Regions from separate parts of the Phreatobacter sp. GW821-FHT04C01 genome, predicted to be linked through region 2. Evidence: predicted binding sites of a transcription regulator. Region 2 holds the regulator's gene; each other region holds the start of a gene.
What was found. Region 2 encodes LexA, which represses DNA repair genes until DNA is damaged. Its sites were predicted from a motif close to TGTTCNNNNTGTGTTCNG; they were not measured.

Region 1 (3,762 bases), on a different contig from region 2:
GGCTCGACGCCGGTGGCCACCGCGCTCGCGCCGATCAGCGCGCGCATCAGGTCGATTTCGTAATTGTCATGGGTGCCCTGGAGCACGGCGGAAATGCGCTCCAGCCCCATGCCGGTATCGATCGAGGGCCGCGGCAGCACCAGGCGCTCGCCGCTCGGCAGCTCCTCGTATTGCATGAACACCAGGTTCCAGATCTCGATGAACCGGTCGCCGTCCTGTTCGGCCGAGCCGGGCGGGCCGCCCCAGATCTTGTCGCCGTGGTCGTAGAAGATTTCCGAACAGGGTCCGCACGGGCCGGTGTCGCCCATGCGCCAGAAATTGTCCGAGGTCGGGATGCGGATGATCTTGGAATCCGGCAGGCCGGCGATCTTCTTCCACAGCTGGAAGGCGTCGTCGTCCTCGGAATAGACGGTGACCAGCAGCCGCTCGACCGGCAGCTCATATTCCTTGGTGATCAGGTTCCAGGCGAGTTCGATCGCATGGTCCTTGAAATAGTCGCCGAAGGAGAAATTGCCGAGCATCTCGAAGAAGGTATGGTGCCGGGCGGTATAGCCGACATTGTCGAGATCATTGTGCTTGCCGCCGGCGCGCACGCATTTCTGCGCGGTGGTGGCGCGCGAATAGGGCCGCTTCTCGACGCCGGTGAAGACGTTCTTGAACTGCACCATGCCGGAATTGGCGAACATCAGCGTCGGATCGTTGCGCGGCACGAGCGGCGAACTGTCGACGACCGCATGGCCGTTCTTGGCGAAGAAATCGAGGAAGGTCTTGCGGATCTGATTGACGCCGGTCATGGCCCGAACTGAGTGTTGGGACGGGAAGCGCCGTCCGATGTCGCATTGGCCGGTGTTTCTAGAGCATTTTCACCACAAGAGGGAACCCGGATTTGCTCATGGCTCGGCGCCGTGCCGTCGCCAGGGGGCGCTGCACCCCGGCCGAGCCGCGAGCCGGCCACGTCTCGCGCCACGAAAGCAGCGCCTTGCGCCCACGAAAAAGGCCGGGACGAACCCGGCCTCGATCGCGATATGGGACAATGGCGGCGCGCCGTCACACCGGCTCTTCGCCATCCGCATCCGCTTCGACCTCGCCCAGGATCTTCTCGGCGATCAGTCCGGAATTCTGCCGGATCGCCGCTTCGATCTTGGCCGACATGTCGGGGTTCTGCTTCAGGAAGGTCTTGGCGTTCTCGCGGCCCTGGCCGAGCCTTTGGCTGTCATAGGAGAACCAGGCACCCGACTTCTCGACCACGCCGGCCTTGACGCCGAGGTCGATGAGCTCGCCCATCTTGGAGACGCCCTCGCCATACATGATGTCGAATTCGACCTGCTTGAACGGCGGCGCCAGCTTGTTCTTGACCACCTTGACGCGGGTCTGGTTGCCGACCACCTCGTCGCGCTCCTTGATCGCGCCGATGCGGCGGATGTCGAGGCGCATGGAGGCGTAGAACTTCAGCGCATTGCCGCCGGTGGTCACCTCGGGCGAGCCGTACATCACGCCGATCTTCATGCGGATCTGGTTGATGAAGATGACCATGGTGTTGGATTTCGAGATCGAGGCGGTCAGCTTGCGCAGCGCCTGGCTCATCAGGCGGGCCTGCATGCCCGGCTGGTTGTCGCCCATCTCGCCTTCGAGTTCGGCGCGCGGCGTGAGCGCCGCCACCGAATCGACCACCACGATGTCGATCGCGCCCGAGCGCACCAGTGTGTCGCAGATTTCCAGCGCCTGCTCGCCGGTATCCGGCTGCGAGATCAGCAGCTCGTCGAGATTGACCCCGAGCTTGCGCGCATAGACCGGATCGAGCGCATGTTCCGCGTCGATGAAGGCGCAGGTGCCGCCACGCTTCTGGCCCTCGGCGATGGTGTGCAGCGCCAGCGTCGTCTTGCCCGACGATTCCGGCCCGTAGATCTCGATGACCCGGCCGCGCGGCAGGCCGCCGATGCCGAGCGCGATGTCGAGACCGAGCGATCCCGTCGAGATCGTATCGATCTCGATCGACTTGTCGCTCTTGCCGAGCCGCATGATCGAACCCTTGCCGAAGGCCCGCTCGATCTGGGACAGGGCGGCGTCGAGCGCTTTGGTTTTATCCATGGAAGAACCTTCAACGAGTCGCAGTGCGGCCTGACTCATGGCGTGAGCTCCTTCGTGCGGCAAGGGGTATGGCTGGAATCTGCCTGTGAATCGACCGTACACGGTTTGTTCTTAACAGCAAGTTCTTTTTTTGTTCTCCCTGGCAAGCCCTGACGGGCGCGGGCATCTACATCTCGGGCATGGCGATACCCGGCATGACCGCCCGCCGCTCCGGCCCGATTCTCCGGCCTGCCGGACGGATACCGGCATGAGCATCAATGCGAGTACGGCCCGGTGAAGCGGTGGTTGTCCGTTCTCGGCGCCCGTTCCCGTTCCGGCGCGGCGCTGGTCTGGAAGCGCCGCCGCACCAGCCCCCATTGAATGGCGATCATCAGCCCCCAGCCCGTCATCACGCTCGCCGACAGCGGCAGGCTGTCGCGCACCGCCAGCGCGGCCCCCCTGCCCTGGACGTCCGTGCCAAGCCCTGTCAGGCACAGGAGCAGGAGAAACCCGGCCATGAGCAGCGAAGCCTGGTCCAGCGCCCGCGGTTCCGAGCCGAGCCAGAAACAGAGCCCCAGGATCCAGAGCGAGACGCAGGCCAGAAGCGGGGTGATGGCGTGGGCCGCGACATAGTCGATATCGCCATGGAAGATCCCAAAAGCGGCCTGGATGACCGTGCAGCCGCCCAGGACAGACAGGACGAAGGCATAGACGAACAAAACGCCGGTCCTCATCGCCCCTCCGATCCATGCCACTGCGGCAGGCCCATTGAGCACCACGATCGCTTTCTCGGCAAACCGCGGGTGGGCTTCCCACCCGGCGGCCGTCACGCCGCCGGCACCGCCTGCTTCACCCCGGAAGAACGGCCAGATCCGACGGAAGCCTGGCGGCGGTCCCCCACCGGTGCCGGCGCCCCTGTACGCCCGGACGGAACGGTGACAAGAGCGCCCTCGCCTGGAGAAGCGTCAAAGCGCGCCGCCCGCGTGCGCGCCGCCTGGCTGAACACGAATGTGAAGATCCGGCCGGCGACGGCGTTGCCCAGCGCATCCGTGAAAGGCAGCGGCGTGCATCTGCGGAGCGCCTCGGTAATGGCGACCGCCACTTGCTCCCGGTCGGCGCCGACCTCGAATGCCTGATAGGTCAAGGCGGGCCTGCCGATCACGCTGCCCCAGCGGTTGAAGCTCATCCGGATCGTGACCGTATAGGAACGGGTCACCTGCGGCGTGCTGAAACAGGCGCGCAGCGCCGGGCCGATCTCGCGCAGGGTATTGATCTTCGGCCGGTTGTCGGTGGGCGCGGCCGCCTGGGCATGGGCCGGTTCGGCGGCGGCCTGGCACGCAAGCCAGGTGGCGATCGCAGCGAGAATGATCCAGGGTTTCATCGACATGGTCCCATGCGCGCCGGAAGCGCTCGCGTGCCGCCGCTTCGGCTGCCGGAACCCGTTCACCATCCGACCGCAAGCCGGCATCACGTCCCACCTCTCCCCGTCCGCGCGTCTCGCAGCGCCGGCGACGCGTGTCGGGCCAAATCATGGCCGTCATGCCCGAACCGCCGTGTCCCCCGCAGTCCCGCCGGCGAACGGCTCGATCCGTCGGCCACGGTCATAGTCGTTCCCATTCACGCACGAGATCAATGTGATTTTTCGACTGCCCCAGCCGCGCGGCTGCCATGACGAGCCGGTCACCGCGCGGTTTT
Region 2 (3,762 bases):
TCCTGTCGATCTCGGGCTTCCACATGGCGCTGGTCGCGGCGCTGGTCTTCGTCGCGGTGCGCGGCTCCCTGGCCCTGGTCCCGTCGCTCGCCCTGAACCGCCCGGTGAAGGCCTGGGCGGCCTTCATCGCACTTGTCGTTTCGACCGCCTATCTGGTCATCTCCGGCGGCGAGGTCGCCACCCAGCGCTCCTGGATCATGATCGCGGTGGTGCTGATCGGCGTCATGCTCGGGCGCGGCGCGCTGACGCTGCGAACCCTGGCGCTGGCCGCGCTGCTGGTGCTGACGCTCGCGCCGGAAAGCCTGCTCGGCCCGAGTTTCCAGATGTCGTTCGCGGCGACCCTCGCGCTGGTCTCCGGTTATGCCATGCTCCGGCCCTGGGCCGAACACCATGCCGGCGACCGGCGCGGCCTCGGCCGAGGCCTGCTGGCGCTCAGCAACGGCGTCGCCGGCCTCGCCATGAGCTCCTTCGTCGCCTCGCTCGCCACCACGCCCTACGCGGCCTACCACTTCAACCAGATCCAGCTCTACGGCGTGCCCGGCAATCTGCTGGGCGCGCCGATCGTCGAATTCGTCACCATGCCGCTGGAGATCCTGGCCCTGCTGCTCTGGCCGCTCGGCCTCGACCGGCCGGTCTGGGTGCTGGTCGGCTGGAGCGTCGACCTGTTCGTCAGGGTGGCCGAATGGGTCGCATCCTGGCCGGGCGGCAAGCTCGAAGTGCCGACCTTCGGCCCGCTGCCGCTCGGGCTCCTGTCGATGGGGCTGATCTGTCTCGCCATGCTGTCGACGCCGCTGAGGCTGATCGGCATTCCCCTCGCGGCCCTCGGGCTTGCCATCGCGCCGCTCAGGGAGCGGCCGCTGATCGCCGTGGATGCCGAAGGTCTGACGGTTGCCGTGCGCGCCGGCGACGGGCGCTATCGCGCGCTGTCGCCGCGTGCCAACCGTTTCACCCTGCAGCGCTGGCTGGCGGCCGATGCCGACCCGCGGCTGGCCTCCGACCAGACGCTCATCGCCGGCGTGCTCTGCGACGCGGTGGGATGCGCCATGGCGCTGCCGCAGGGCGGGCGGATCGCCTATGCGCGCGACCCGGAGGCGCTCGCCGATGATTGCCGCGAAGCGCGCATCGTGGTGACCCGTTTCAGCGTGCCGGCGGATTGCCGGGCAACGGTCCTCGACCTGCGCGGCCTGCCATGGACCGGCGCCGTCGCCTTGTTTGTAGCCGGCGAAGGTTATCGGGTCGAGACCGGCCGCGATCCGGCGAGCCGGAGGCCATGGTTTCGTCCGCGCCCAGCCGGGCAGGCGATTGCCCTGATCAGGCCGGCCGGGGCTGCCGCCGTGGCCAGGCCGGTTCAGCCGGCGTCCGAGACCGAGGCTCCGGACGAGCCGGATCCGGACCGGTGACATCGGCTCAGTAGCGTCGGATCAGGCCGACGAGCTTGCCTTGGATCCGCACCCGGTCAGGGCCGAGAACGCGGGTTTCATAGGCTGGATTGGCGGCCTCCAGCGCGATCGACGTGCCGCGCTTGCGCAGGCGCTTCAAGGTCGCCTCCTCGTCGTCGATCAGGGCAACGACGATATCGCCGGTCTCGGCGGAATCGGTCTTGCGGACCAGCGCCAGGTCGCCTTCGAGGATGCCGGCCTCGATCATCGAATCGCCGCGCACCTCGAGTGCGTAATGTTCGCCGCGCGTGAGCATTTCCGGCGGCACCGAAATGGTGTTGATGCGGTTCTCGATCGCTTCGCGCGGCACGCCCGCGGCGATCCGGCCCATGACCGGCACCGAGACCGGCATGACCGCGTCGTCTTCGGTGGCGGGGGGCCGTGCGCGGCCGAGCGAACCTTCGATGACGCTGGGGGCGAAGCGCTGCCGGGCCGGGCCGGCCGATTGCTCGGGCTGCTTGATGACCTCGAGCGCGCGGGCGCGGTTCGGCAGGCGGCGGATGAAGCCGCGTTCTTCCAGCGCCGTGATCAGCCGGTGAATGCCGGATTTGGACTTCAGGTCCAGCGCTTCCTTCATCTCGTCGAACGAGGGCGGCACGCCACTTTCCTTCAGCCGTTCCTGGATGAAGCGGAGAAGTTCGTGTTGCTTGCGTGTCAGCATCGGGTGCTCGTCCCCTGGATGTGATCGGCCCGACTCGCTCGAACAGATCATGAACAGTCCCTATCTGTTCTTTATGTGTTCCGCAAGCGTTGATATTTCGTGAAGTATTCGGGATCGGCGCGCGACGGCTGGCGATGCCCGGCCGGTCGCGTCCGGTTGCATGGGCGGCAATGTGCGCCGGGCAGGCCGCTTCCAGATGAACGATTCAGAGCGTTTCGCGCAACCCGATGAAGTCGCGAGCGATTTTCCCGAAGCTCTGCGCTGGATGAGAAGACAGTGTCCCGCCAACCATGTCATGTCTCGGCTCAATCGGGGTGCAAAACCCGCAAGGACGAGGTGGGGCAGTCGGGAATGAATGCGCGGCGGAATGGGACCGGGCTCGATGCCGCGTTTCCGGCGGGGATCTCTGCGTCCAGGATGGTGCGGCCGGCTTCGGGCGGTCGTGCGTGGCTGCGCCATTCGGTCTCCGTCGCGGCGCTCTGTGCCGCCATGGTGCCGCTTGCGGGCGGCGCGGGACGCGGCCAGACCTTGCCGACCGGTGGCAGCGTCGCCACCGGTTCGGCCACGATAGCGCCGGCCGGCAGCGGCACCCTGACCATCAACCAGACCTCGCAGCGCGCCGTCATCAACTGGAATTCGTTCTCGGTCGGCCAGGGTGGAACGGTGTCGTTCCAGCAGCCGAACAGCACATCGGCGACATTGAACCGGGTCACCGGCGCGACCTCCTCGACGATCGCCGGCCAGGTGCAGGCGAACGGACAGGTCTACCTGGTCAATCCGAACGGCATCCTGATCACGCCGAGCGGCTCGGTCGACACGGCCGGCTTCACCGCCTCGTCGCTCGATACGGGCAATGACGACTTCATGGCCGGCCGCGGTCGCTATGTCGGCAATGGCCGCTCCGCCGATGTCACCAACCAGGGCCGGATTCGTGTCCGGGGCGGCGGCGACGCGGTGCTGATCGGCGGGCGCGTCACCAATGAGGGCACGATCAGTGCCAATGGCGGCCGGGTTGGCCTCGGCTCGGGCGAACGGATCTCGGTCGATGTCGAGGGCGACGGCTTCCTGACGGTCGCGGTGCCGACAGCCGATACCGACCGGACGCGCGCGCTGATCCGCCAGACCGGCCGGATCAATGCGGCCGGCGGCCGGGTCGAAGCGCGTGCGGCGACCAGTGCGGACGTTGCCCGCGCGGCGATCCAGCTCGGCGGCACGATCGAGGCCGGCGGCGTGGCGCAGACCAGTTCGGGGGTCCGGTTCGGCGATCAGGCCGCCGCGCCGGCGCCGGGCAGGACCGGCCACGCGGCATCGCATGGCGCGGTCGGCGGTTCCGGGCGACCGGCGCGGGCGTCCAACGGCATGGACAGGCGCTCCGGTCAAAGGCCCGCGGTGACGCGGCCGGCGGGCACGGTGGTGGTCGATGGCGGCGCCGGCGGCCGGGTGTCGGTCACGGGCAAGGTCAATGTCTCCAGCCCGACGCAGGTGGGCGGGGCGATCACCATCACCGGCCGGGCGATCGATCTTTCCGGGGCGCGGCTCGATGCCTCCGGCGCGACCGGCGGCGGCCAGGTCCGCATTGGCGGCGACTATCAGGGCAGCGGGCCGCTGCAGCGCGCCGAGACCGTCTCGGTGGATGCGGCGACGGTGATCCGCGCCGACGCC
Region 3 (3,762 bases), on a different contig from region 2:
ACCTGCACAAATTCGGTTTCTGCCCGAAGCCGGCCTCGACCGTGTTCTATCGCAGCGCCGAACTCGCCGAATTCCATGCCTTCGACTTTGCGGACTGGCCCAGCGGCCGCTTCACCACCACCACGATTTCCGGAACACGACCGGCGGGCGCGGTCGCGGCGGCCTGGGCGGTCTTCAATTTCCTCGGTATCGCGGGCTACAAGCAGGCGGCCCGGGAACTGATGGAATTCGTCGATGGCTACCGCGCCGGAATCGAGGCGATCGCGGGCCTGAAAATCATCGGCGACCCACATCTGTCGATCGTCGCCTATGGCTCCGACACATTCGACATCTTTCGCGTCGCCGAGGCGATGAGCGGCAAAGGCTGGCTCCCGGGCCTGCTGCAAAAGCCGAAGGCCATCCATCGGATGATGTCGCAACTGCACGCCCTCGGCCTCCAGGATTACCTGTCGGACCTGCGCGCCGCGGTCGAGACCGTGCGGGCGGATAGCGGCCGGCAGGCACGGATCGAAGCGATCTATTGAGCGGCTATTCGGCTGCCAGCGAGCCCTTGAGCGGCAGCTTGGCGAGCACTTCTCCGGCGGCCGGCGGCTCGTCGAATTCGAGCGCCTCAATGCGGCCCCCCCGCTTGGCGATCTTGTCGGCCGAGGTCAGGATCTGGCCGAGATCCTCGTTGGCCTGGCCGAAATGGCGCTGCAGGTTCAACACCCGGTCCGACAGGCGCGAGACGTCGTCGAGCAGCAGGCTGACCTCCTTCTGGATGACGCGCGCCTCGTCGCGCATGCGCTCGTCCTTCAACAGGCCCTGCACCACCTGGATCGCCAGCATCAGGAGCGAGGGCGAGACCACCATCACGCGGGCGCGAAAGGCCTTCTGCATGACGTCGTCGAAATGCTCGTGCAGGTCGGCATAGATGCCTTCCGACGGCACGAACATCAGCGCCACCTCCTGGGTCTCGCCCGGGATCAGGTATTTCTCGGAAATGTCCTTCACATGCACCGCGAGATCCTGGCGCAGCCGCTGGGCCGCCATGCGGCGCAATTCCTCCGCCTTGGCCTCGCGCCAGAGCGTGATCGATTCGAGCGGGAACTTGGCGTCGACGACCAGGCCGCGCGGGTCGCCGGCGAGCCGGATCGTGGCGTCCGGGCGCTTGCCCGACGACAAAGTCGGCTGCAATTCGTAGCCGTTGCGCGGCAGGCCGTCCTGCAGGATCGCCTCCATCCGGCCCTGGCCGAAGGCACCGCGCGCCTGCTTGTTGGCGAGCACATCCTTCAGCGAGACGACCTGTCCGGCGAGATCGGTCAGGTTCTTCTGGGCCGAATCGATCACCGCCAGCCGCTCGTTCAGCTTGCCGAGATTTTCCACCGTGGTGCGGGTCTGGCCTTCCAGCGACAGGCCGAGCCGGGTGCTCATGCCATCGAGCCGTTCGCCGAGCGATTTCGACAGGTCGAACTGACGGGCGTGCAGGCTTTCGACCATGGCCTGCATGCGTCCCGCCATCTGGGCCTGGGCGCGGTTCATCTCGCCCATGCGCTCCTCGAGCTCCTGGGCATGGATGACCGCGCGTTCCGCCTCCATGGCGCGCGCCGCCGCCTGCCGGCGCATGGCGGCGAACAGCACCATGAGCAGCGCGAGAGAAAGGCCGAGGAGAGCGAGCACGCCTTCGCCCGCTGTGATCGGACGGCCGGCAATGACGAGAACGACATCGGACATGGCCGCCAACCTAGACGATTCGGCCCATTCGTGCGAACGAAGAGGGAACATCGTTGACGGAACCTTGCCGGGGCTCCTCGGCACCGGGCATGCGTCGCCAACGCCTGAGGTCGTTGACGGACCTTGCTACATGTATTTGCGCAGGTCGCTCGCCGCGACAGCCGGATCACGCTGGACATCGAAGGTCGAGACGAAATGGCCGTTGCGATCCATCAGATAGACGAAGACCGTGTGGTCCATGGTGTAGTTGCCGCCGTCCTGCGGCACCTTGCGGGCGAAGGCGCGATAAGCGCGCATGGCCTGGGCCACCTGCTCCTCGGTGCCGGTCAGGCCGAGGATGCGCGGATGGAAGCTGCCGAGATAGGTGGCGAGCAATTCCTTGGTGTCACGCGCCGGGTCGACGGTGACGAAGGCGACATTGACACGCTGTGCATCCGGGCCGAGCCGGTCGAGCACCTGGGTCATCTCGAACAGCTTGGTCGGGCAGATGTCGGGGCAATGGGTGAAGCCGAAGAACACCAGGCTCGGCTTGCCGGCGAGATCCTTCTCGGTCACCGGCTTGCCGGTCTGGTCGACCAGCGAGAAGGCGCCGCCAATGGCGGAGGGGCCGCTCGCCACCGCGCCACCACGCGGCATGGTCAGCCAGACCACCACGGCGAGCGCGCTCAGGCCGGCGATCAGCAGGGCGAATGACAGGATCAGGGCGGCGGAGCGCGGGCGCGGCGCGCCCGGCGAAGGGGGTTGGGTCATGGCGATCTCAGAAACACCAGGCGAGGCCTGCGGCGAGCGTGTCGAGAAACACCTTCGACCCCTGTGTCCACCACAACAGGCTGGCGGTCAGCATGAGCGCGGCGACACCGCCGCCGAGCGCCCAGCGCGCCAGCCGCGGCGTCCGATCGGTCGAGCTATGGGCGGTTTCAAGGCTCATGCGTTCTATTTAAGCGAGCCGGGCGCGCAAAGCAAAACACGGAGCCGAGAAGATCCGGCTCTTTTCGTCGCGGCAGGGAGTACCTAATTGCTTGCCATGCGTCCCGAAGACCTGCTCCAGCCGACGCCCCAGGGGCTCTATTGCCCGCCGGCGGGTGTGCATATCGATCCGCTCAGGCCGGTCAGGCGCGCCCTGATCACCCATGGCCATTCCGACCATGCCCGCGCCGGCCACGATGCGGTGCTCGCGACCGCGCCGACACTGAAAGTGATGGCGATCCGTTATGGCGAGGATTTCGCCGGCACGACCCAGGCCGCGGCGTGGCGCGAGCCGGTCGTCATCGACGGCGTCAGGTTCAGCTTCCATCCGGCCGGTCATATCCACGGCTCGGCCCAGATCGCGGTGGAACATGCCGGCCTCAGGATCGTCGTTTCCGGCGATTACAAGCGGGCCCATGACCCGACCGCCGAGACGTTCGAGGTGGTGCCCTGCGGCGTCTTCATCACCGAGGCGACCTTCGGCCTGCCGGTGTTCCGCCATCCCGAGGCCGGCGACGAGGTCGCCAAGCTTCTCGCCTCGGTCGCGCTGTTTCCCGAGCGGGCCCATATGGTCGGGGCCTATTCGCTCGGCAAGGCGCAGCGGGTCATGGCGCTGATCCGGCAGGCCGGTCATGCCAGGCCGATCTACATTCACGGCGCCATGGAAAAACTGACCCGCTTCTACGCGAGCGAGGGTTTCGATTTCGGCGAGATCCGGCTGGCCAAGGATGTCGACAAAAAGGACCTCGGCGGCGCCATCGTGATCTGCCCGCCGGGATCGATGAAGGACCTGTGGGCTCGGCGCTTCCCGGATCCGGTGACCGCCTTCGCCTCGGGCTGGATGCGGGTGCGCGCCCGGGCCAAGCAAGGCGGCGTCGAATTGCCGCTGGTCATTTCCGACCATGCCGACTGGGACGAGCTCGGCCGGACCATTGTCGATACCGGGGCCGGCGAGGTCTGGGTCACCCATGGCCAGGAGGATGCGCTGGTGCATTGGTGCGGCACGAAGGGCCTGAAAGCGAAGCCGCTCCGGCTGGTCGGTTATGGCGACGAGGGCGAAGCCGAGACGCCGGCCGCGGAGCC

Region 1: a site for LexA is predicted at 2,209-2,226, ahead of recA (recombinase RecA). Genes of this name have one in related genera too.
Region 3: a site for LexA is predicted at 1,746-1,763, ahead of AC07WJ_RS12520 (DNA recombination protein RmuC). Genes of this name have one in related genera too.

The regions. Positions count from the first base shown of each region.
Region 1 is NZ_JBWKTP010000014.1:10,726-14,487, reverse strand. It holds gene alaS (alanine--tRNA ligase) at 1-794, opposite strand, end outside; gene recA (recombinase RecA) at 1,048-2,127, opposite strand; gene AC07WJ_RS33810 (hypothetical protein) at 2,343-2,801, opposite strand; gene AC07WJ_RS33805 (UCP034077 family protein) at 2,894-3,448, opposite strand.
Region 2 is NZ_JBWKTP010000004.1:298,468-302,229, forward strand. It holds gene AC07WJ_RS17360 (ComEC/Rec2 family competence protein) at 1-1,400, shown strand, start outside; gene lexA (transcriptional repressor LexA) at 1,408-2,100, opposite strand; gene AC07WJ_RS17370 (beta strand repeat-containing protein) at 2,590-3,762, shown strand, end outside.
Region 3 is NZ_JBWKTP010000003.1:166,129-169,890, reverse strand. It holds gene AC07WJ_RS12525 (pyridoxal phosphate-dependent decarboxylase family protein) at 1-524, shown strand, start outside; gene AC07WJ_RS12520 (DNA recombination protein RmuC) at 529-1,713, opposite strand; gene AC07WJ_RS12515 (SCO family protein) at 1,840-2,463, opposite strand; gene AC07WJ_RS12510 (hypothetical protein) at 2,471-2,641, opposite strand; gene AC07WJ_RS12505 (ligase-associated DNA damage response exonuclease) at 2,738-3,762, shown strand, end outside.